DNA from 4 places in the Synechococcus sp. CC9605 genome. Region 1 is predicted to be linked to each of the others. Evidence: predicted binding sites of a transcription regulator. Region 1 holds the regulator's gene; each other region holds the start of a gene.
The links. The regulator NtcA, encoded in region 1, controls nitrogen genes in cyanobacteria. The targets are predictions, from matches to a motif close to GTANCNNNNGNTAC.

Region 2: a site for NtcA is predicted at 2,500-2,513, ahead of SYNCC9605_RS14065 (DUF4278 domain-containing protein). Genes of this name have one in related genera too.
Region 3: a site for NtcA is predicted at 2,316-2,329, ahead of SYNCC9605_RS14200 (DUF4278 domain-containing protein). Genes of this name have one in related genera too.
Region 4: a site for NtcA is predicted at 3,460-3,473, ahead of SYNCC9605_RS13200 (ferredoxin--nitrite reductase). Genes of this name have one in related genera too.

The regions. Positions count from the first base shown of each region.
Region 1 is NC_007516.1:274,501-280,389, forward strand. Features, by position in the region: gene SYNCC9605_RS01335 (DUF3084 domain-containing protein) at 1-1,145, opposite strand, end outside; gene ntcA (global nitrogen regulator NtcA) at 1,173-1,889, opposite strand; gene rph (ribonuclease PH) at 1,948-2,691, opposite strand; gene SYNCC9605_RS01350 (cob(I)yrinic acid a,c-diamide adenosyltransferase) at 2,837-3,436, shown strand; gene dcd (dCTP deaminase) at 3,436-4,029, shown strand; gene thyX (FAD-dependent thymidylate synthase) at 4,037-4,759, opposite strand; gene SYNCC9605_RS01365 (thioredoxin domain-containing protein) at 4,804-5,379, opposite strand; gene SYNCC9605_RS01370 (hypothetical protein) at 5,443-5,889, shown strand, end outside; gene SYNCC9605_RS01375 (transglycosylase SLT domain-containing protein) at 5,851-5,889, opposite strand, start outside.
Region 2 is NC_007516.1:1,929,538-1,935,426, reverse strand. Features, by position in the region: gene SYNCC9605_RS14880 (hypothetical protein) at 704-841, opposite strand; partial or broken gene SYNCC9605_RS14070 (peptide-methionine (S)-S-oxide reductase) at 1,115-1,239, shown strand; gene SYNCC9605_RS15255 (hypothetical protein) at 1,767-1,913, opposite strand; gene SYNCC9605_RS10555 (DUF3104 domain-containing protein) at 2,146-2,436, shown strand; gene SYNCC9605_RS14065 (DUF4278 domain-containing protein) at 2,594-2,761, shown strand; gene SYNCC9605_RS15250 (hypothetical protein) at 2,858-3,010, shown strand; gene SYNCC9605_RS15610 (hypothetical protein) at 3,374-3,556, shown strand; gene SYNCC9605_RS10540 (hypothetical protein) at 3,557-3,793, opposite strand; gene SYNCC9605_RS10535 (leucyl aminopeptidase) at 3,790-5,259, opposite strand; gene SYNCC9605_RS10530 (hypothetical protein) at 5,315-5,887, opposite strand; gene SYNCC9605_RS10525 (hypothetical protein) at 5,887-5,889, opposite strand, start outside.
Region 3 is NC_007516.1:2,435,938-2,441,826, reverse strand. Features, by position in the region: gene SYNCC9605_RS13075 (Zn-dependent hydrolase) at 1-1,012, shown strand, start outside; gene SYNCC9605_RS13070 (DUF1028 domain-containing protein) at 1,009-1,683, shown strand; gene SYNCC9605_RS13065 (hypothetical protein) at 1,766-1,984, opposite strand; gene SYNCC9605_RS14200 (DUF4278 domain-containing protein) at 2,065-2,232, opposite strand; gene SYNCC9605_RS13060 (type 1 glutamine amidotransferase) at 2,424-3,182, opposite strand; gene ureC (urease subunit alpha) at 3,179-4,888, opposite strand; gene SYNCC9605_RS13050 (urease subunit beta) at 4,892-5,212, opposite strand; gene SYNCC9605_RS13045 (urease subunit gamma) at 5,223-5,525, opposite strand; gene SYNCC9605_RS13040 (urease accessory protein UreD) at 5,544-5,889, opposite strand, start outside.
Region 4 is NC_007516.1:2,462,841-2,468,729, reverse strand. Features, by position in the region: gene SYNCC9605_RS13210 (HEAT repeat domain-containing protein) at 1-572, opposite strand, end outside; gene SYNCC9605_RS13205 (formate/nitrite transporter family protein) at 649-1,476, opposite strand; gene SYNCC9605_RS13200 (ferredoxin--nitrite reductase) at 1,721-3,262, opposite strand; gene SYNCC9605_RS13190 (DNA mismatch repair protein MutS) at 3,836-4,483, shown strand; gene cobA (uroporphyrinogen-III C-methyltransferase) at 4,480-5,268, shown strand; gene moaB (molybdenum cofactor biosynthesis protein B) at 5,290-5,787, opposite strand; gene SYNCC9605_RS13175 (MoaD/ThiS family protein) at 5,833-5,889, shown strand, end outside.

The sequences.
Region 1 (5,889 bases):
GAGGCCTGAATGGTGACAACGACAGGATCGGCGCTGTCGCTGACCCCTGCGGAAATCACCTCCAGGACCACGCTTTGGCTGGGGCCTTCCATCAGGGTCTGGGCCAGTTGGGAGAGGGCTGATCCATCGAACTGAAGCCCCTCGGTCAGGGATCCACGCCGCTGCACCTCGGCATAGGCCGAGGCCAGGAGAAGGTTCAACCGTGTGCGAATGCCCTCTGGCGTGCGGTCATTCGGTTGAAGCGTGGTTGTGGCCAGCACATCTCCACGTTGGGCCACCGGCCGGTTGGGACGCGCCTCGGGGAAGGCGTACACCGCCGTTTCACCCCGCAGCACATTGGTGGCAGAGCGCAGCGAGATCACCCAGGTTTCCGGTTTGCGGATGATGTTTTGCAGGCGTTCCACGTCGCTTCGAGGAACGCGGATCAACTGGCGTTCGGGCGCTTCGCCAGGCCTCACTTTCCCGTAGGCGTTGAGATTGGCCTCCTGCAACAACCTGTCGACGGCCTGTTTGGCCTGGTCCGGAGCCTCGAGTCGAACCGTTGCTCTCGCCAAGGTCTGGCCGCTGCTGATCACCACCGATCCACGCCTCAGGGCGACCAGATTGCGTTCAAGTTGTTTGAGTTCCTGCTCCCCGGCACGGATACGGCTGCGAACGCTGTTGAGTTCGGCTTCCGTGCGTTGAATGTCCGCATCGCGGGAGGCGATGTCCTGGCTGAGGCGCTCACGTTCAGCTTCAAGTTGGGCCCGCTCGTTCTGAAGAGGAGCCAGTTCAAGGCGCAGGGTGTTGGCCCGCTGCTGCGCTTGCTTCAGCTCAATGGCGATCCGCCGGGTTTCTGTTTGGGTCTTGTCCCGTTCACGCTCGGCTGCCTTTAGCTGTCGCCGGCTGTCCTGGAGCTTCTCCTGCAGGGCATCCAACTCAAACAGGCCCACCCGCAGCTGTCGGCTCACCAGCAGCATCAGGCCAAGTGAAAGCGCACTGATCAGGCTGCCGGTCAGAACCGTGATCAGAACGGCGGTGCGCCTTGGGCGCATCTTGAACAAACTCAGTCGCGCTTTGCCGACGCGGCTGCCCAGACGATCACCCAGGGTCGACAGCACTCCCCCGAGCACCAGCAGAACCAGAATCAGTGCCCAGCCGCTCATGGCTGCACTCGTGGGGCGATGGCCGGACTAGCTGAAGCGTTTGGCCAGAGCGATCGGATCCAGAACGGTGATTTTCTTGCGGTCAATCTGAACCAGACCGGATTGACGCAAGTCTCCCAGCAGACGCGTAATTGTGACGCGTGTTGAGCCAATTGCTTCAGCGATGGCTTGATGGGACAGGCGCAGATCGATGGTGATGCCCAGCTCATCCGCCACGCCGAAATCCCTGCACAGCACCAGCAGGAAGCTCACCAGCCGGGACGACATGTCCCGATGGGTGAGGGTTTCAATCATCGTTTCGGTCTGCAGAATCCGGCTGGAGAGACCCTGCAGCAGGCGCAGTCCAACGCTGGTGTCGGCTTCGATGGCGGCCTTGACGGAGGTCGCCGGTGCCGTCACCATCTCGACCCTGGTAAAGGCCACAGCGTGGTAGAAGCGATCAGAGCGTTGGCCGGTCAGCAGTGACAGCACACCGAAGAGGCTGTTCTCGCGGAGCAGGGCCACGGTGATTTCCTCCCCCGACTCATAGACGCGGGACAGACGAACGGCCCCCCGGCGGATCAGATACACCCGTTCTGCGGGATCTCCAGGGAAGAAAATGGTCTTGTTGCGGTCCACCAGTTCACTGCTGGCGCCATCGAGATCTCGGATGATCTCAAGGAGAGAACGGTTGGCCGGTTCTGCGCTGGGAGAAGGAGCCACCATCTGCGGGGCGTATCGGCTGAAACCTCGGCTACTGGTCATGACAACCCCCTGGTGAAGCGAAATTACGGACCCGGCGGTGGCCGCCATGTAGCGGTTATTACGTAACGCTGCTGTGCTCGGTGAAGGCTTGGCGTTGTGCCTGCATCAGGGATGACAATCCCGGCTCCGCCAAATCCAGCAGCTCATTGAGCTGGCTGCGGCTGAAGGGTGCTCCCTCCGCAGTTCCCTGGATTTCCAAAAGACGGCCATCGCCGGCCTGCACAACGTTCAAGTCCACCTCGGCTCGGCTGTCTTCGCTGTAGTCCAGATCCAGCAAGGCCTGGCCATCCACCAAGCCCACGGAGACGGCCGCCACCTGATCGACCAGCGGCGATTGCTCCAGCACTCCCTGTTCCACCAGCGATCGGCAGGCCTGGTCCAGGGCGAGCCAAGCCCCGGTGATCGAGGCCGTCCGGGTGCCGGCGTCCGCCTGGATCACGTCGCAGTCGATCAGCAAGGTGCGCTCCCCCAGGCGTTCCATGTCGATCACGGCGCGCAGGCTGCGCCCGATCAACCGCTGAATCTCCTGGGTGCGACCCGAGAGTTTCATCAGCTCCCGTGATTGCCGCTGTGGGGTGGACCCTGGCAGCAACCGGTATTCGGCGCTGAGCCATCCCAGCCCTTCTCCCTTCCGCCAGCGGGGAACCTTGCCCTCCAAGCAGACGCTGCAGAGCACAGCGGTTCGGCCCGTGTGAACCACCAGGGAGCTCAGAGCAAACCCCATGGGATTCCAGGTCACCGAGAACGGTCGCAACTGCTCTGGGCGACGGCCATCAGTGCGGTGTTCAGGGGATTGGCTCATCGGTGGTGTGCAGTTCGTCAAGCCTCGCAGGCGGTTGGTTCTCGCCCCGTCCAAACACCATGGGTGGTGTCAATCCCCTTGTGGAATGTGATCTCGCCGCTACATTCAAGGTCTCGCCGGGGGCACCCGGGCAGATGCTTCCGTGATGACCACAAGCCTCGCCAATCCCCAAGCATTCCAGAACTCCCTGGATCAGGATCAGCAGGCTTTGCAGCGGGCGGGCCTCAGGCCCGTAGCACCTGTCTCTGATTCGCCACCCCTGCATCTGGTGGCCCCCGAAGGGCAGCTTCAAGTGCATACGGCGCCCTACCGAGGCAGTTTCGCCAGTGTTCTGAGTCAGGCCATGCGTGCTGCTGGCTTGGGCAGTCGTGTTCTGATCAGTCAGTTCCTCAAAGGGGGCGTTCAGCAGGGACCGGCTGGACGGGTGCAGCTCTGCGGAGGTCTTGTCTGGCTCCGTCCGGAAGTGCCCCTCTGCCTCTCCTCACCGGGGCATCCCGGTGGCGCCGAGGCGGTGGCTGCAGTTTGGTCCATCTGTCGCCAGCACTTGATTCAGGGAGATCTCGACCAGCTGGTGTTGGATGAAATCGGCCTTGCCGTGGCCTTCGGATACCTGGATGAAGCGGATGTGATTGCAGCCCTTGAGCAGCGGCCCGCTTCGATGGATGTGATCATCACTGGACCTGCAATCCCCGCCGGTGTGATGGAGATGGCAGATCAAGTCACGGAGTTGCGCCGAGGTTTCTGATGCTCAAGTGCGATCGCTGGATCACTGAACAGGCCGGCCAGGGAATGATCGAGCCATTCCAGAGCGGTCTGGTTCGTCACCTGGATCCGGAGCAAAAGCTGAGACCGGTTTTGAGTTTCGGTTGCTCCTCTTATGGCTACGACCTGCGCTTGTCGCCCCAGGAATTCCTGATCTTCCGGCATGTTCCGGGCACGGTGATGAACCCCAAGCGGTTCAACCCAGCCAACCTCGAGCCCACCCCCCTTCATGAGGATGAAGACGGGCGCTATTTCATTCTCCCTGCGCATTCCTACGGCCTTGGTGTGGCGTTGGAGAAGCTACGGGTTCCCCCCAACATCACCGTTATCTGTTTGGGCAAGAGCACCTATGCCCGCCTTGGAATCATCGTCAATACCACCCCGGCAGAAGCCAGCTGGGAGGGTCATCTCACCCTCGAATTCAGCAACAGCTCTGGCGCTGACTGTCGGATCTATGCCGATGAAGGCATTTGTCAGCTGCTGTTTTTTGAAGGTGATCCCTGCTCGACCACCTACAGCGATCGACAAGGCAAATACCAGCACCAACCGGAACGGGTGACGCTGGCTAAGGTCTAGCCCCCGCTTACGGGGCCAGTCGCGCCCGGTGAAGCCTGGTTTTTTCATACCAGGCTGCGAATTCCGGGGCCCAATTCACCATGTGGGGCCACATCAGATCGCAGAGCTGGCGGATCTCCAACTGGGCATCGAGCTTGGCCCTCAGATCCATGAAATGCAGGAATGCCCTCAGGCTGAAGCTCACCACAAAATGCTGGCGGTAGTCGAAAGGAAGTATGCCGCGTGCGTGCTCCTCGGCGAAACCGGCCTTGAGCAGATCCCTGTAGCGCTCGGCGGCACTTCGGCACAGATCGAGATCCTGTTGGCGTAGTGCTTCGGTGTAGGTGTATTTCTTTCCCTGCCGATCGCTGTACTCGCCGACGGGCCGTAGATAAAACACGTCCTCCAGGTCCAAGGCGCCATCCGCTGCACGGCAGATGCGTTCACCGGTGTAGCGCATGGATTGCACATCGAAGCTCACCCCAACCCGGTGGGTGCGGGCCTGCTGCATCACCGAGTGCGGGAAACATCCCACGTTCAGCACGATCTGCGCATGCTCCATCGGGCCGTAGTGGCCGCGTTCTCCAGACAGCAGACGTTTCACACAGATCTCCCCGGCCCGTTGCTCATCGGGCCAGTTGGCACGATCTGCGGCCACGAATCCTTCGCTGTAGTCCTGATGCATGGCGGCGTAAACGCATTGCTGCGGGTTCGGCGTGGCTGCGATCAGATCGACCCGAAAGCGGTCCATGGGAGCGTCAGAGTGACGAGTTGTGGTGATCATGGCGAGGCGTGTCAACCATGGCTGCGGGGCCCGGCGTTGGCTGGGCTTGAGGCACCTGCCAACGCATTGTTCGCGGAGAAGGGCGTCTCCAGCCGGCTGATGTTGCCGACGCCAGGCAAGGCAGGCAACGGTTGATCTTCAATCAGTGCTGTGGTGAGCAGCTGGAGTTCCTCAACGCTGCGTAAACCGATGGATCGGCCCTTAGCCTCCCCCTCGGCGTTAAACAGGTTCAACTGGGGAATGCCGTTGACGTCGTAGCGATCAACAAGATCTTGCCACCGGGGGTTGTCGACGTTGACCAGAACAACATCGAGTCGATCCCGCGATCGCTTCTCCAAATCCAGCATCGAAGGGGCCATCTCCCTGCAGACCTGGCACCAATCGGCGTAGAACTCGATCAGGGTTGGGCGTCCATTCGTTAACGCTGTTTGCGGGTCGAGGGATCGTCTCGCCAGCTGCTCCATCGGGCTTTCGCTCTGAATGCCGCCCCGCAGGATGACCAGGCCAATGGCCAGAACCACCGCGATCAGCACCAGCACCCATTGCTGTGCCGTGCCCAGGGGCGAAGACTTCGGAGTGCCTGTCATCGCACTGCAACCTCAGCGATCACTCTGGCAGCTCCTTCAAAAGGCCGCCGCTAGCTTGCATCCATGCCAATTCTGCGACTGCTGAGCCTTCCGGTTCGGGCGCCGTTGCTGACGGTGCTGTTTCTGGTTGCGGTTGTGCTCGGCAACCATTGGCAGATGGCTCAGCCCTCCTTCACGTCTCTCCATGGCGTGAGTGCGGCCTGGTTTTGGTGTTTCGTGCTGCTGCAGGTTCAGGTGGTTGTCGTCTTTTGCACGATGCCGGATCTGCTGTTGCGACAGGTGTCGATGCTGATGGCGTCGAGTCGGGTGATGACGTTGGTGGTCACGCTGCTGGTTGTGATCACCGGTGGGATCTATCTGTTGAAGCTGAATGTGCTTACCGACGTGCTGATCCTGGCGTCCGCCGTGATGTTGGCTCGGCTCGATCTCATCCGCATCGGTGTTCTGCCCGCCGCTGGGATCTGTCTTTGTCTAATGAGTGTGGTCGTGATCGGTGGCATCGTTTCCGGC
Region 2 (5,889 bases), 860 kb from region 1:
GAGGGGGTCGGCCCATCAGCCATCCCCCCTTCAATAAATGCACGACGCGTTAAGGCACCACTGCCTTCCTTTTCATCATCACCACGCGAGGGCGCTACTGGAGTTATGGGCTGCTTCAAAAACGAGGCCAATTAGGCATTACAACCCAGCGAGAATCGTTCTCACGTAACCGATTATTCAGTCGGTGCGAGCACCACTGCAACGCCATCGGGAGATCTGAATGCATGCAGCGGGTTTCCCTCGGCCCGCTTCTCCCCCCGTCCAGCAGGTAGCAGGTGATGCGTCACGCCCTGCTTCGACAGAACTACAACTGATGTGCTGCATTGGACGACTGACCTCTGGGGCAGCGGAACCACCATCAGTCGGCTTAGCCGGTGGTTTCGTCTGAAAGGAAAAATCTCCAGAACCCCTCAGAACTGGAGACCGTCCAACTGCCTGATGCAGCTCTGCATTCAGAATTGTCGAAGCTATGAAGCGAAGCCTGGGTGCGGAGGTACGGATGACCGCGAGACCTTCACAGGCGCGCCCAACGGTGTCGAAAAAGCGCATAAAAAAGGCGGGTCGTGCATTACCCGCCAGATCTGATATCTCCAGTCGAGCTGTCTGGAGAAGTCGCAAACTATGCGTATGGAAAATGTAAAAAACCCGTTGGCACGACTGTGGACTCAGCACCCACGATGAGAATTAATACCCACGATTGTAGTTACGCGGCGACAGCAGGGCCGGTTTCCATGTGGTGCACTGCCTTCCAGTTGCGGCGGCAGTGCGTCAGGTGCTGCCCTTGCTGAAGCTGCGCCTCTTGCAGGGTGCAACCCACAACGGTGTGGCAGCGACCATCCATCCCGTAGGTGAACCACGCACACGAGATGCAGACCTGTTCGTTGTACGACCGCTACATCACCCGCTCATCAGCGTGTGGCCACGCCTCCATTACCTCCATCGACTTCCTGTAAGTACAGATGTACTATCAAGGGAGTTGCGAAGGCTGCAACGGAAGCGCCTTAAGAAAACCTTTGGCACAGCTCACCCACCTGGCGGTTGGTGGCGATGTTGGTGTTGTGGCACTGGAGCGATGCGGATGCCACACGGGGATCGAGGCCTAACGGACTCTCCCCACCAGAACTATGCCGAGAACAACGCTGTCAAATACAACTTCTACCGGTTCAGCTGTGGTCGTGACCGCAGGCTCGACAGCGTCTGGGGCGACACGCTCGCTCCGGTAACGCCTGGGGGAGCTAGCGCCCAGTTCTGGTGGTCTTAAGGCCTCAGCCTTCCGACGCCATAGCCCAGCAATAGGCCAACAGCTCCCCTGACGGAACCAGCCGTCAGTTGCATCCGTTGAGTGGGGCTAAGCCGGCCTGCAAACACCAATGCTGCTGCAACAACGAACAGCAGCAGCGCTGTGACCAGCACGGCATCAAGGGATCGGTTGCCTGACTTTCCACTCTGACCACCACCTCGCTTTATGGGTGGTTCCCTCCGAGCGGTTCGTTCACATCCAGTTCACGATCAATGCGATTGAGTTCCTGTTCTGCAGGGGATCGGTCCATCGCTCAAAGATGGCAGCATAAATCTTCCGCAGACCGCCCTCGCGAGCGAGCCCGATCGCTCAGCCAGATGATCACCCGTGTGATCGCCCAGGCGAGGGCGACACCCAACAAGATCGAGAGCAGTGACTCCACAGCACAGCACTTGAGAACATCGGCAGGCGCCGGATTTCCATCAATATGCCGATCTGATCAAGGATTGCGTGAGGACTGTTGCGATCAGTCGCGTGCTTCTGCGTCCTTGTCTTTGGCTGGCTGTGTTGTGGCATGAGGCTTGGATGCCGCCTTAGCGGCCAGGGAGGCTTCCAGGCGCTGCAGCTGCGCTTCGCGCAGTGCGTTGGAAATGCTGAGGGTGCGGTCAGTCATCGATTGGCGTTCTCGACAGCGGCAGGGTCAGGACCTTGTGCGATCGAAAGGCGGCCTACAAAACTGGAGTCTGTCGAAACCTAGACACCCATCGGTCCACGTCTAGGGAGCAAAAGTGCTTACGTCAGAGTCTGGCAACACACCTGAACCCCGGCGCCAGCCCCCCATCCACTGGTTGCCAAACCAGCGTCACCATGACTATGAGTACAGGCGTACCATCTCGAGGGCGTGCATGTCGGTTGATCACGGCGATCTCACGGTGAAGGCGGAAGCTCCGTTCCTTCATGTCCGCCCAGGGCACTTCGTGATTGTGGGTGGAGATCACCTTGATCAGGGGGATTGGTGGATGGGGCAAGTGATCTTCTGTGAGGGGAGTGCTCGCCATCCCAGACTCCCGTTCTTATTTCAGGTGGCTGATGTGGACACCGGTGTCATCAAGTGGATCAACGCTGGTGCGGTCTCTGACGTGATCTGGTCGATGGATGGATGGCCTGCCAGTGCGCCCGTCTGTGAGGAGTGCTGATCAAGGGGTGGTGTGTATCCGCTCGAGCAACGCGGGGTTGGCGACTGATCTATAAATGTGCTTGTAGCAACCGCTACAAAACGTTCACCCCTGCTTGCGGGGGCGCAGACGCTCCAAGCCACGGAACGGGGACTTGGGTTTTCTCGAGGAACATCCAATGACGGCACTTCTTTATCGAGGTCACACCTATGAAGCAGCACCATCAGCACCCAAAGTCTGCGTTGAGTTGACCTACCGGCGCGAGCACTACACCACCTGCCGCCAGGAGCTCCTGCGCGAAGGTCGCCGCACCCTCACATACCGAGGCGTCACCTACACCAAGTAGGTCGAGGCAAGGGTTTGTTGTGGGGTGAACTGGTTCGGCGATCACGGTTCGCGCGGGATCTCGTCATCGTGGGAAGCAGCCTGTCAGCGCCCTTCGATGGGAACGGACCTCACCGCCATCGTGATTTCCTCGGTGTTTCTCGGGGTGGGATTTGTGATTGCCAAATTCTTCCCCGAAGCGGCGTTGTTGGCTGCGGTGTTCTTGGTGGGGCTGGCAATTCTCAATGTCGCCCTTGTCCTGGTGGGCTGACTCCCATAAAAAAGGGGGGTGTTCCCTAGGCACCCCCGCGTTCGACGCATTGCTCCTTCACCGAAAGAAGCAACCGAAGGATGGCCTGGGCTCCTGAGGCTGGTCGTCGCCATCGCGACAAAACATCCCTGCTGTGAGGGACCCAAGAAAAAAGCGAGAGCTTTCAGATCGCTCCAAGGGATGGAGTGGGCCGTTACTTGATCAAATCTGGTCGAATTCCTTAAGAAACCAACACTCAACCTGTTGAAAAGATTAAGCGCGACAACCTGAATGATTCAGCAAGTTCTCAGTGAACAGACGGGTTTCCGGCCATCGACCAAGCTTCGAGCCACGCTTACGATTTGGTGGTGAGAGGAGGGTTGTATGTATCTGCTGACCATTAAGGATGGTCTTGGCACCCGTCATATCGGTCCCTACGCGTCACCGAAGCACGCATCGGACGATCTTGATCGTGTGTTGGAAACCTGCTCTGAGCGAGCACGGTGGCAGATCCATGCACTTGAAACCCCGGATCGTTCGCTCGAATTGCAGCCGGTTGCCTCCTGATCAGCTCTGACGTCGCCCCGGGAATCCTCGGGTCAGTCCGCTGTCGATCATCAGGCCGATGCCTGCGTTGATGCAGATAAGGCTGAGGGTTCCGTACCAGAACCAGGGGCCTGCGTCCTTACCGAGCATCTGAACCACCTTGCGGCTCACCGCCTCTCCGAACAGGCAGAGGCCCACTGGTAGCAGCAGTACCCCTAGCTGAGCCTTGATGTACCAGCGCACCGGGGAGCGGCTCATGACTGGGCCAGCACCCAGTTCACCAGGGTGCGAACGCCGTAGCCGGTGGCACCAGCGGGATTGACGCCTTTGCCCTTGTCGCTCCAGACCGGCCCGGCGATGTCGATGTGGGCCCAGGCGGTGTCTTTGGCCACGAACTCCTTGAGGAACAGGGCCGCTGTGATCGAACCGCCGGGTCGCGGGCCGGTGTTTTTCATGTCGGCCAGCAACGACTTCAATCCATCCTTGTAGGACTGCCGCAGTGGCATGCGCCAGAGCCCTTCCCCGCCCGTCTGAGCGGCAGCATCGAGGGCCTCCGCCAGATCGTCGTTGTTGGACCACAGCCCGGCCATCTCATCCCCCAGGGCAATGACGCAGGCTCCGGTGAGGGTGGCCAGATCAACCACGGCATCGGGCTTCTGCTCACAGGCGTAGAGCAGGGCATCGGCGAGGGTCAGCCGGCCTTCGGCGTCGGTGTTGTTGATTTCGATCGTCATGCCGTTGGCGGCCATGACGATGTCGCCGGGGTGGACGGCGGATCCATTCACCATGTTTTCGCAGGAGGCCACCACCATGTGCACCTCAACGCCGGCTGGCTTGAGTTCGGCGATGCTGCGCATGGCACCGAGCACAGCGGCACTGCCGCCCATGTCGAACTTCATCATGTCGATCTGGGCTGCACCAACCTTGAGGTTGTAACCGCCGGAATCGAAGGTGAGGCCTTTGCCCACCAGGGCAACGCGGCGTTTCACCTCGCCCTCGGGGCGATAGATCAGGTGGATGAACTTGGGCGGCAGATCGGAGCCCTGGCTCACGGCCAGGAAGGCACCCATGCCCTTGGCTTCGCAGTCGCTGCGCTCGAGCACCTTGAGCTCAAGGCCGTGGTCCTTGGCGATGCCAGCAGCCGTGTCGGCGAGGGCGGCCGGGGTGACCACGTTCGGGGGGGCCGCCACCAGCTCCCGGGCCAGTTCCACACCGGCGCAGGTGGCATTCACCGCCGCAAAGCCGCTTTCGGCGGCGGGGCTGAGGTCGATCAGCTCCAGAGCCTCAGGGATCCGGCGCGGGTCCGGCTCCTTGCGGAAGCGCTGGTCTTTGTAGAGGCAGAGCCGCACCGCTTCAGCACAGATCCGGGCAGCTTCTTGGGCATCGCTTCCCGCACAGGGCAGTTGCAGGCCCAGGCTGCCTTCACAACCGATGGCGGCCTTGGCGGCCCGGGCGGCGGCACCGCGCAGGCGCTCGGTATCGATGGCGTCGCTCTCGCCTAGACCCAGCACCACCAGCCGTTGCGGTCCCCCACCGAGGGGCGTGATCACCAGTTGGTCGCCGGGCTTGCCTTTGAACTCCTGCTGCTTGAGGGCATCGGTGATGCCGGCAAAGCGTTGTTCCAGGGCCGTTGCCGTGGCATCGACATCGCCCTGGGGAAGACCCACCGCCAGCACATCGCCGTTCCACTCCTGCAAATCGGCGGAGGACAGGGAGAAGCGCATGGGTGGACGCGTCAACAAAGGACGAGCGTAGCGATCCCGCGTGATGGGTTTGGCCTTAGAGCTCGGCGGTGAAGGGGGTGGCCCAGCGCTGGCGGGTTTCCTTGTTGAACGGAGGCCACCAGCGTTGGATCAGCTGTTGTTCCAGGGCCCGCCGGGCGCGGGTGGCCTTGGGCACATCACAGCTGAAGCGGATGCTCAGCTGGGCGCTCAGCTCACAGCGGTGCAGGGCTTCGCCGTAGGCGGCGAGGTAGGCCTTGCAGTCGTGATCACCTTTCCAGCGGCGCTCGGCGGCCAGGGTTTCGCCCACATACAGCAGAAGCGGCTGCTCCAGCTGGGCTGGCCTGTCCATCACCAGGTAGATCGCTGCTCCGCGGTGAGACGGGTCCGGCCAGCGCCAGAAACTCATCGCCAGGGGGGTCAGGGCCAGTGGATTGATGGCCGCGGCAGCGTCTTCGGGGCTAGCACCGAACAGATCCCCCTGGGCTGCGCCGGCGCTTTCTCCGCGGAACAGCGGCGCCTGATGGGCATGCAGCCGCTCTTGCCAGGCGAGCAGCTGATCCCGTTGCAGGGGCAGGTCGGGCCCATTGCTGAAGGCCAGTGCGCCAGTCGAGAAGAGATCCCCCTGCATCA
Region 3 (5,889 bases), 350 kb from region 1:
CCGCCCTGCCCTGGTGACTGGGTCGCACCTCGACACGGTTCCCACCGGTGGACGTTTTGATGGAGCCCTCGGGGTGTTGGCCGGTCTGGAAGCCTGCCGCGCACTTCAAGACCAGGGCCTGCGCCTGCGGCACGGCATCGAGTTGATCGCCTTTGCCGACGAGGAGTCGACCATGGTGGGTTGCAAGGGCTTGTCGGGCACGGCCTCCAATGACCCGGAGAGTTATGCCACCAGCAACAGTCAGCCGATTCAGGACAACCTGGCGCGCATCGGCGGCCATTGGTCCTCCCTGGCCTCAGCTCGACGCTCAGATGAGGCCTATGCCGCTTTTCTGGAGTTGCATGTTGAGCAGGGCGGTGTCCTCGAGCAGCGCGGCGATGCCATCGGTGTTGTGGAGGGTGTTGTCGGTCAGCGTCGGTTCAGCATCAATGTGAAGGGCCAGGCCAACCACGCCGGCACCACACCGATGGGGTTGCGACAGGACGCCCTCGTGGCGGCCTCGCGTCTTGTTCTTGCCGTTGAGGCCATGGCCTCCCGTCATCCCGGAGATCCAGTGGCGACGGTAGGTCGACTGGAGGTTTGGCCCAATGCCGCCAACGTTGTCCCCGGCGCTGTCTCTCTGACCGTTGACCTCAGGGATGTGGATCCGACCGTTCTCGATCAGTTGGTGGAGGAGTTGATGCAGCAGGTGGAACGCATCGGTGCAGAAACAGGCTGCCCGATTGCGGTGGACCCCCAGTTCAGCGTTGATCCTACCCCTGCTGATGCGGTGGTGATGGCCACGATCGTTGAGGCCGCGGCCGATCTCGGCCTGTCCCACAGCCATCTCCCCAGCCGTGCCAGCCACGATGCGCAGGAGGTTGGCCGCCGTTGGCCGATGGGCATGATTTTTGTGCCCAGCCGGGGCGGCCTGAGTCATTCCGCTGCAGAGTTCACTAGTGACGAGCAGTGCTGGGCGGGCACCGCGGTGCTGCTGGAAACGTTGCTGCGGCTCGACCGTCAGCTGCCGTGACCTTTTCGATCCTGGCCCGGGATCCCAGTAACGGTCGTTTCGGCGTGGCCGTGGCCACCTGTCATTTGGCCGTTGGATCCACTGTGCCCCACATCCGCGCGGGGGTTGGTGCTGTCGCCACCCAGGCCCATACCAATCCGTATCTGGGGATTTGTGGCCTTGAGCGCCTGGAGCAGAGTTCTGATGCCGAAAGCGTTCTGGCCAGCCTTCTTGCAGATGATCAGCACCGTGACCGGCGTCAGTTTCACCTGATCGATCTGGACGGTCGCACGGCCTGTTGGACCGGGCAGGATTGCGGCCCTTGGGCAGGGCATCGTCATCACCGTGATCTGTCTGTTGCGGGCAATTGCTTGGTGGATGATGGTGTGTTGGCAGCCATGGAGCAGGCTTTTCTCACCGGCGACCCCAGCTTGAAACTGGGCCGCCGCCTGATGATGGCTCTCCAGGCTGGGGAAGCGGCTGGTGGTGACCATCGTTCTCCCTTTTGCACGTCAGCGGCGGTGCAGGTGAGCGGTGAAGCGGCTTTCCCGCTGTTGGATCTGCGCGTTGATTTCCACGAGCGCGCCGTGGAGCAGTTGATGGAGGTGTATGAGCGCAGTCAGGCCCTTTGGGCCCAGGAGTGGAGGGATGAACTGTCGGAGTTGCCGATGCTCAACCGTTTGGTGGCTTGAGCATTCACCATCGCGCACGCCATTAAAAAGTCTTGCAACACAGCCGTGTGCATGGCTTTTAGGGAAATCAATTTCTGAGTGTTCAGCTGGGGACGGATGCTTCCCACTCCACATTGAGGCCGGCCTGAAGTGCGTCTGTGATCAGGTCATCAATGCAGTCCATGCCAAAGGCAGCTTGCCCAGAAAGCAGGGCATCCCATTCCTGAGACGGAAAGTGGGTCTGCAGCCAGAACACGCCGTGCACGCTGGAGGGATTCACCTGCACGAGGCCTTGGTCGAGGCGAGAAGCGATGAGATCCAACGTCGTAGCTGAAGCTGGGTCTATTACGCCTCAGTTCTAGGAACTGGAATGTTCGAGTTGCTACGGATTGAGAAGTTGGCCTAGCGCGTGTAGCCCACACCGCGGTAAACGAGCTGCACCGGAATGCGGTGGTTGTTGATCTGGCGGGCTTGGTACGCGTTGCGGCGGTAAACCAGCTGCACTCCAGGCTTGCCCTGAGTGACGTTGTTTTGCTGGTACTGCTGCCCGCGGTAGAGAAGGGTGGTCATTGGATGGTCCTCGAAGCAAGCTCAGGTCCCCGTTCCATGGCCTGAGGCGAACTGCGCTTCGCGTGATGCGAAGTGAACGATCGGTAGCTGTTGCTACAAAAATATTGAAGCTCCTGCAAATCCCGAAGTGGTGTTCAAGCTGATACCTCTTCAGAAAAGTTTTTGATTTTGTTTATTTTTGTCTGTAGGAATTAGTGGGCCTGGCTGATCTCAATCAGTTGATCGAGCACAGCATTAAAGAAGTTTCGGCCTTGTTCCTGAAGCGTGGCGCCCAGCCTGCGCCAGTCCCGGCTCAGGCGATCGGGCCCTTCAGCTCCGAGGGCGCTCACCACGTAGTCGTGGTCGTTGGCGATCCAGCGCTCAAGCGCATCACCGTCGATCTCGAGGTGGCATTGCAGGCCAATGGCGTGGGCTCCGAGTCGAAACACCTGTTCGGCACAGTGCAGTGAAGAACCCAGCAGGGTTGCATCAGCCGGCAGGTGGATGCGATCGCCATGCCAATGCAGCACAAGGGTGCTGCTTGGTTGCCCCTTGAGCAGGGCCTCATTACTGGGATTTGCGACCCAGTGAATCGCGCCGAGCCCCAGTTCCCTTAGCTGCTGTGGTGGTGCTCCCACCTGCAGGGGTTGCACGCTGCCCCCCGCAGCCACAGCCAGGAGCTGCGCCCCTAGGCAGATGCCCAGTACCGGTCGGCGTTGCTGGTGCCAGGCCCTCAACCAGTCCAGTTCCTGCTGCAACCAGTCCATGCCCGGTTGGTCGCGATCGTTCACGCTCATCGGTCCGCCGAGCACAAGAGCGATGACGTTGGCACACGCCTTCGGGTCTGGAAGAGGGTCGCCCCGGTCGGGCCTCAGGATCTCGAGTGTCAGACCCCGTTGCCGCGCCAGCTCTCCCACCAGTGCGGCGTCTTCGTGGTCCACGTGTTGAACCACCACCAGCAGGGGGCTCAAAGCAACAGGTAGCGCTGGGCCAGGGGCAGCACTTCGGCGGGCTCGCAGGTGAGCAGTTCACCGTCGGCGAACACCTCATAGGTCTGCGGGTCCACGCTCACCTTGGGCAGCGCTGAATTCAGCTTTAGGGCGCTCTTGCCCACACTGCGGGTGTCCCTCACCGCCATGCAGGTGCGCTCCAGCCCCAGTTGGCGTTGGATGTCGGCATCCATCGCCGCTTCGCTCACGAAGGTGAGGCAACTGGGGGCGAGGGCTTTGCCGAAGGCGCCGAACATCGGCCGGCCGTGCACCGGGCCGGGGGTGGGAATCGAGGCGTTGGCATCGCCCATCTGGGCCCAGACGATCGAACCGCCCTTCACTACCAGTTCCGGGCGAATGCCGAAGAAGCCCGGCTTCCACAGCACCAGATCGGCGAGCTTGCCGGTTTCGATCGACCCCACTTCGCTGCTGATGCCGTGGGCCAACGCCGGGTTGATCGTCACCTTTGCGATGTAACGCTTGAGCCGGTGGTTGTCGTTGCGAGCGGAGTCTTCCGGTAGGGCACCGCGCTGCACCTTCATCTTGTGGGCGGTCTGGAAGGTGCGGGTGATCACCTCGCCCACGCGGCCCATGGCCTGGGAGTCGCTGGCGATGATTGAGAAGGAGCCGAGGTCGTGAAGGATGTCTTCGGCGGCGATCGTTTCGCGCCGGATCCGCGATTCGGCGAAGGCCACGTCCTCGGGGATCTTTGGATCTAGGTGGTGGCACACCATCAGCATGTCGAGGTGCTCCTCGAGGGTGTTGCGGGTGTAAGGCCGGGTGGGGTTGGTGCTGCTCGGCAGCACGTTGGCCTCGCCGCAGATCTTGATGATGTCTGGCGCGTGTCCACCGCCGGCGCCTTCGGTGTGGAAGGTGTGAATGGTGCGCCCTTTGATGGCGGCGATCGTGTCTTCCACGAAGCCAGCTTCGTTCAAGGTGTCGGTGTGGATGCAGACCTGCACATCCATTCGATCGGCCACCGACAGGCAGGCATCGATGGTGGCGGGGGTGGTGCCCCAGTCTTCATGCAGCTTCAGGCCGCAGGCGCCGGCGCGCACCTGTTCTTCAAGCGCTTCTGGGGTGCTGGCGTTGCCCTTGCCGAAAAAGCCCAGGTTCACCGGCAGGCCTTCAGCCGCCTGGAGCATCCGCCCGATGTGGAAGGCGCCGGGGGTGCAGGTGGTGGCATTGGTGCCAGTGGCCGGTCCGGTGCCGCCCCCCATCAGGGTGGTGACGCCGCTGGCCAGGGCCGTTTCGATCTGCTGGGGGCAGATGAAGTGGATGTGGGTGTCGATGCCGCCGGCCGTGAGGATGTGGCCCTCCCCGGCGATGGCTTCCGTGCCGGGGCCCACCACGATCGTCACCCCTTCCTGGGTGTCGGGGTTGCCGGCTTTGCCGATGCCCACGATGCGGCCGTCTTTGAGGCCGACATCAGCTTTGACGATGCCCCACCAGTCGAGGATCAGGGCATTGGTGATCACCGTGTCGACGGCGCCCTCAGCTCGAGGGGTCTGGGATTGCCCCATGCCGTCGCGGATCACCTTGCCGCCGCCGAACTTCACCTCATCGCCGTAGACGGTGTAGTCCTTCTCGACTTCCAGGATCAGATCGGTGTCGGCCAGGCGAATCCGGTCGCCGGTGGTGGGTCCGTAGGTCTCGGCGTAGGCCTGGCGGGAGATGCGGTAGGGCATGGGTCAGGCGTCGAGGGGTCCGTTGATCTGGCCGTTGAAGCCGATGACGCATCGCGCACCGGCGAAGGGAATCAGGTTCACGTCGCGGCTGTCGCCCGGTTCGAAGCGGATGGCGGTGCCGGCGGGGATGTCGAGCCGTTGACCGCGGGCTGCGGCCCGGTCGAACTGCAGGGCGGCATTGGCTTCGGCGAAATGGAAATGGGAGCCCACCTGCACGGGCCTATCTCCGCTGTTGGAGACGCTCAGCGTGGTGACGGGTCGGCCTGCATTTAGCTCTAGTTCACCCGGTTCGGTAAGCAGTTCGCCTGGAATGAGAGGTGCCATGGGTTCTGCCTCAGCGAATCGGGTCGTGCAGGGTGACGAGCTTGGTGCCATCGGGGAAGACGGCCTCCATCTGCACCTCATGGACGAGCTCGGGCACGCCCTCCATCACTTGGTCTTGACGCAGCCAGGTGGTGCCTTCCTGCATCAGCTCCGCCACGCTCTTGCCGTCACGGGCGCCTTCCAGCACCAGAAAGCTGAGCCAAGCCACCGCTTCGGGGTGGTTGAGCTTGAGGCCACGGTTCAAGCGCCGCTCCGCAAGCAGTGCCGCGGTCACGATCAGGAGCTTGTCCTTTTCCTGGGGACTGAGATGCATGGCGAAGCTCGGTCTTCTTCAGTGTGTCTCCGCTGCAGCCTCGAAAGCGTTCACAGTGGACGTTTGTCGGCGCAGAGGCTGTTCCTGCAGGGGCCAGACCCTGGGGATGCGAGGCCGTGTCAGCCCCCGGATCGTTCGCGTTCGCTCCCAGATCCGGCTGAACCAGAAGCGGGCATCACGGCTCGACTCGCCGGAATAGCGGGCGATCAGGCCCTGATTCAGGGCGCCGCAGCGCATTGTGCCCGTCAGGCCTTCGCGGTCGGCCCGCGCTCCCTCCAGCACTGATGCTGTTGTTTCGGCACCCATGGCCATCGGTGCGGCCCAAACCAGTGTTCCGAACACCGGTGCGCCTCCCAACCCATGC
Region 4 (5,889 bases), 320 kb from region 1:
CCGTTTTGGCACAGATCTGAAAGAGCCTCACTGATTACAACTCCATCGCGGCGTTGCAAGACACGGATGGTTTCGACAACAACCAGATCACGAAAATCATTCAGAAGGTGATGACACAACTGTAAAAGTTCATCGTCTTCGAGGCAATGCGACCGGAAACTCAGCAGTTGAAGACCAGCTAGTCGATACAGTTGGCCTGGATGCTGCAAGCAATTGATCACCACTGAAATGGGCACTTCAGCTCCCCAGCAGCCGAGTGCTTGGACTACAGCCAAATTGATCGATTCGTTTTCACATGGTTGACTCAGTAGATTTAGAAGCCAATCGCGAGCTTCATTTTGATGACACAGTCCTGATGCCATTACCAAATCAGGTTGAACCCCATGGGTGGAAACGAGTTCAAGAATGATGGGCCAGCCCCGCTCGGCATGCATGCCTAGTTTTTCGCAGAGGGCTTTCCGCAAATCAATAGAAAGGCTGGGGGAGTAAACCTCCCCCAGCCAAGCGGGCTCAAGCGGAGCCCGTTTTGATTTAGCGAGCTGTTCCCAAAGAACAGCTTCGTCAAGACTCATGGAAGTTAACTGAACATATAGCTCGGTCGCGATTTCTCGCTCCGGCTTTTCACCTTACTAGTGGCAGAGCACACGGTCACGTTGCTGATGTTTTTGTTTTATGTGAGCCGTAAAGCATTCCACCGATGAACACCATTCCACCCACGATATTACCGATGGTCACAGGCAGGAAATTCCAGAAAAACACCTTGCCCATCGACACTCCGGATCCAAGAATTGGACCGGCGGTGTGCAGGAACTGATTCACAACGATGTGCTCCATACCCATCGATTGGAATGCCACGATCGGGAGCCAGCAACCAATAATTTTACCTGGGACGCTTTTACTTACAGACGCCATCGTGACCCCAAGGCAGACCAGCCAATTGGCAATAACGCCGCGAAGGAAAGCAAGGAAGAAGCCCAATCCTCCAAGTGCTTCGTACTTCTTCTCAACATTGATCTGGTTAAGTGCAACAATTTTCTGCGCAACAAGATCCCAAATTGGGGGGCCAATGTTGTCGGCAGCTGCATCCATGGTGCCGCTTGTAAGACTTAGCGCCATGAACAACGCGACTGCAGCTGTGCCAGCCCAGTTACCAAGCCATACCCAACCCCAATTTACGAATGTTGCTTTCCAGGAGGTTTTTCCAGCCCAACACGCCATTGGGAGAAGCGCGAAGTTACCTGTAACCAGTTCCATGCCGAACAGCACGATGCTGGCGAAGCCGAAGGGGAATAAAAGTGAACCGACAAAGGGGAGTTTAGTAAGAATGCCACAGGTAAGGGCAAGGATCACAGCGAGACCCAGGATTGATCCTGAGTAAAAGCCACGGAGTAGCAGTTGTTTGGGGCTGAGTGTTGATTTTTTGGCGCCAGCACCAATCATGCTGTCGACAAGCTCGTTAGGAAGGACGTAGTCCATCAGGTAAGAGTGAAGGTTTACAAGTTGTTGTTTTCAACCGTTGAAGCGGTTGATCAGGTGTTCAGTCAGGTGAAGCGGTTTGAAGTAATGCCAGAGAGGATCGGGGCCTCGTCGCGACCACTTTCGCAGAGACGATATACACATGAGGTGGGTACATCGTTGTCATAGGCAATGTCTATGAAAGGAGGTGGTCGTTGCGATAGAGCCGTGACTTCAAAAGGAAGCGTCACGCCTTTACCTGTGGTCAGGCCTTGGGGGTGGCCCCAAACTTTTCGATCAACACCGCTTTAAGAGCATCCTCGATTTCATCTGCGGGAATTGCTTTTTGATGGATTTCTCCGAGTTTTGGATTCTGTCCTTGGGAGCCTCCTAGAGTCATTGTGTAGCCTTCGCCCATCACTCCTTCACTGTTTTTAGCTTTTGTCCCAGTCAATCCAATTGAACCCATATCTGCTTGACCACAGTTATTTGGACAACCAGTCCATTGGATTTTCACGTGCTTTGGAAGATTAAGCTCAGCATCTAGTTTTTCTGCAACCATTTGTGCAGTGTCTTTGGTGTTAGTGAGAGCAAAGCCGCAGTATGTATTTCCGGTACAAGACACAGTGCCAGCTGAAACGTTTTTCGGCTCGATTGGAAAACGTTTAAGTAGCGGATCTGACTTAAAAGATTCAATTTTATCATTACTTATGCCTACTATTATTGCGTTTTGTTCTTCAGTAAGCCGTACTTCACCATTCCCGTAATTAAGACTAGCTGTTGCTAAATCTTGGAGATCTGAGGCCTTAAGACGCCCGACTGGTACGTGAAGACCCGCATAGGAAAACCCTTCCTGCTTTTGCGGGTGAATTCCATAATGAGAGCGTGGGCTGGAGTCGAAAACTGAACCTGGATCTGAGACAAGCGGCCCGAATAAACCTTCGACTTTTTTCCGGAACTCATCGAGGCCAACCTGATCTAAATAAAAACGGAAGCGACCCTTGGGACGTTTGTCCCTTTCGCCATTGTCTCGCCAGAGACGGATAACGGCGTCAGTCATTTTGCAGATTTCCTCGGGTTTCACCCAGGCATTCAGTGGGATGGCATAAGCATTAATCTGGGATGAAAGAACACCACCAATCCATACTCCAAACCCCATAACCCCATCGCGTTCTACTGGGTGGAAGACGATGTCGTTGTGGAGCAGGAAGTTGTCCTTGGCTCCGGCAACAGCGGTGTTCCACTTGCGTGGAAGATTCGAGTACTCAGGATTTCCCTCGCTGTTATTGGTGAGGTGATTTTGAAGTTCTTGTGTGTAGGGACGAGTGTCAATGATTTCGTATGGATCTATACCTGCTATAGGATTTCCGGTCACGTTACGTGGATTGTCGAAACCAGATTGAATTGTGCTTAAACCAGCTTCCTTCAGTCGCTTGAGAATTTCAGGCAGGTCGTCTAAAAGCACTCCTCTGAGCTGTAAATTCTGACGCGTGGTGATGTCACAACTACCGTTCTCTCCATAACGTTCAACAATTGAACCGATGACACGTAGCTGATCTGCGGTTAAGGCCCCATTGGGAACACGCAGTCGGAGCATAAATTTTCCTGGAGTTTTCGGACGCCAGAACATCCCGTACCACTTCAACCGCAACTGGAGGTCGGTTTCGTCGACCTGTTCCCATCCGAGTTCTGCGAATTTTTCGATCTCGCTGCCGACCAAGAGGCCATCTTTAGCTGCTTTATTCTGCTCAATTTTGTTGAGCTTTTTGCCGTCGAGATAAGGCCTTGAGACTGAGCTGATGGTCATGATTCGATGGAGACGTAGGTGGATTAATTCCTCAAAAATTGGAGCGAATCAATCGTGATGGCCCGTTGACCAGCAACGCTTCATAAAGACGTGGAACGTTGTCTCTCATGAATAAACACCGTGACTGAAGCCTTGGTTGTAGCAAAGAGAACATTTTTGAAGTTGCCCTTTTTCAGAGGATTCGGTCCCGCAAATTTGTAACAATGGCTACGTCTGCTGGTTCCGCGGGGCCGTAAAAGGCAATTGGCTCTTGGCTCAGTATTGGCGTCCAATTTCGCCAACCATCCGTACCGCTCCGGTCCGGATCATCTGCCAAACGCGCTTCATTGCAGCAAAGTCTTTGTCCAGATCGGACGGCCCGGCGGTGCGGTCGAAACGTCGGTCGACGCGGGCGTACCTGGGTTCGTTACCCCTGCAGTGTCCGTCGTCTCGGACGTCGTACCCGTTGTACCGCTCCATGCGTCTTTCCAGCGGATCCCGGTAAGAGCGGCTGTCCAATGGGGCACGATCAAAACGACGGCTGGGCGCCATGACTCATTCAACGTTCACAACAATCCGATGACACCAGCTGACATGGTCATCGATCCGTGGCCGTTGCTACGGAATGACGCTTCAGATGAAGCACGGCATGGGCTGCATCTGGTGGTGCATGGCCGCAGTGGCGGCGTTGTTCCAGAGTGTTTGGCCTCCCTGCCGGATCTCCTGGCCCAGTTGCGATCGGCGCCCGTTCAGTTGGAGGTGCTGACGGCTGAACAGCCCATGTCGGCTCTTCCCGGATCCTCATGGATTGTTCCTTTGCTGTTGTTGCCTGGAGCGCACGCCCGAATGGATGTGCCGGCGATTCGCGACAGGCTTCGTGGAGCCAGGGCGAGCGTGGCTTTGCTGCCCTTTCTGGGCTCCTGGATCACCTGGTGGAACGCTGTGCTCTCAGCACTTTCGGTTTCTGAACGCTGTGATGCCGTGCTGGTGCACCATCCCCTTCGACCGGGGGTGGCGGATCGCTTCCTCGCGATGCTGGCGTCTCGCCTGGCCTTGCCGTTGGTTCCCTTTGATGCCTGGCCCGAGTTCCAGCAGCGCCATCCCCACGCCCGGCCGCTCCCATTGACCCTCGCCCCAAACCGCATGACAGAAGCGTTGAGCGAAGTTGGTGGATTGCCTCCCCTGCTGGAGCATCCCCCTACCCGCCAGGCCCTGATCGATCTGCTTGTTTCTCTGCCGTGACCACCGCTGAACAAACCGGAACCGTTTATCTGGTGGGAGCTGGTCCCGGCGATCCCGAGTTGCTCACGCTAAAGGCGCATCGGCTGCTGAGCCATTGCGATGCCCTGGTGTACGACTCGCTGGTGCCCGAAGAAGTGCTGGATCTTGTGCCGGCTACCTGCGAACGCCGTTTTGTCGGCAAGCGTCGCGGACATCATTCGGTGCCACAACCCAGCACCAATGCCGTGCTGGTTGAAATGGCCCAGAAGCACAGCACGGTGGTGCGCTTGAAGGGGGGTGATCCCTTCCTGTTTGGACGTGGAGGGGAAGAAGCCGCATACCTGGCGGAGCGGAATATTCCTGTTCAGGTGGTGCCTGGTGTTACCGCTGGCATTGCTGCCCCTGCCTACGCCGGAATTCCCGTTACCCACCGGCGAGCGGGATCATCGGTGACCTTCGTCACCGGTCATGAGGAAATCGACAAGCGCCGTCCTTCCGTGGATTGGCGTGCTCTGGCTGCGGCCAGTGACGGATTGGTGATCTACATGGGGCTGCACAACTTGCCTCGGATCGCAGAAGAGCTGATGGCGGGTGGTTTGGCTGCGACGACCCCCGTGGCGGTGATCCAGCAGGGCACGGTGGCGGGGCAACGCTGCCTCAAAGCCAGCTTGGTTGACATTGCCGATCAATGCCGAGCCGAGGCCTTCAAGTCACCCTCGATCGTTGTGGTGGGTGAGGTGATTGATCATCAGGTTGAAGCCTGCAGGCCCACACCTGCAGCGGTCACGATGCCGATTCCGTTCTGAACAGCTCCGCTCGATTCCGCTTTATTCCTTCAAGCGAGCCCGAAGCTGGGCCAGATTGCACGGTCGGGTGTCGGTATCGAGTTGAGCCCGGATGAGCCGGTTCCAAGCGGTGGTCACCGCATCAAGAGATCCCGGCAGCACAAACACGAATGTGCCGTTGGCCACGCCTGCAAGGCAGCGGCTTTGCAGGGTGCTGGTGCCGATGCTCTCGAAGGAGAGCACGCGGAACAGTTCTCCGAATCCTTCGATTGTTTTGTCCAGCAGCGGTGCCACCGCTTCGGGGGTGCCATCGCGGCCGGTGAGACCGGTGCCGCCGCTGGTGATCACCACATCAACCTCAGGATCGGCGATCCAGCGGCTCAGTTCACGGCGGATCTGATAGCGATCATCCGGGCAGAGTTGTCGCTCCTGAAGGTGATGCCCCGCGTCTTCGAGGCTGCGCTGCAGCTGATCTCCGCTGCTGTCGTCCGCCAGGGTGCGTGAGTCGGAGATGGTGAGCAGGGCAATGGACAGGCCCATGGCACAGCGACGGAACCCTTTGACGCTAGAACCGCTCCAGCTGCCATGGACGTGGTGCTGAAGGTGCTGCTGTTCGCTTCCCTGCGAGAACGCGCCGGTTGG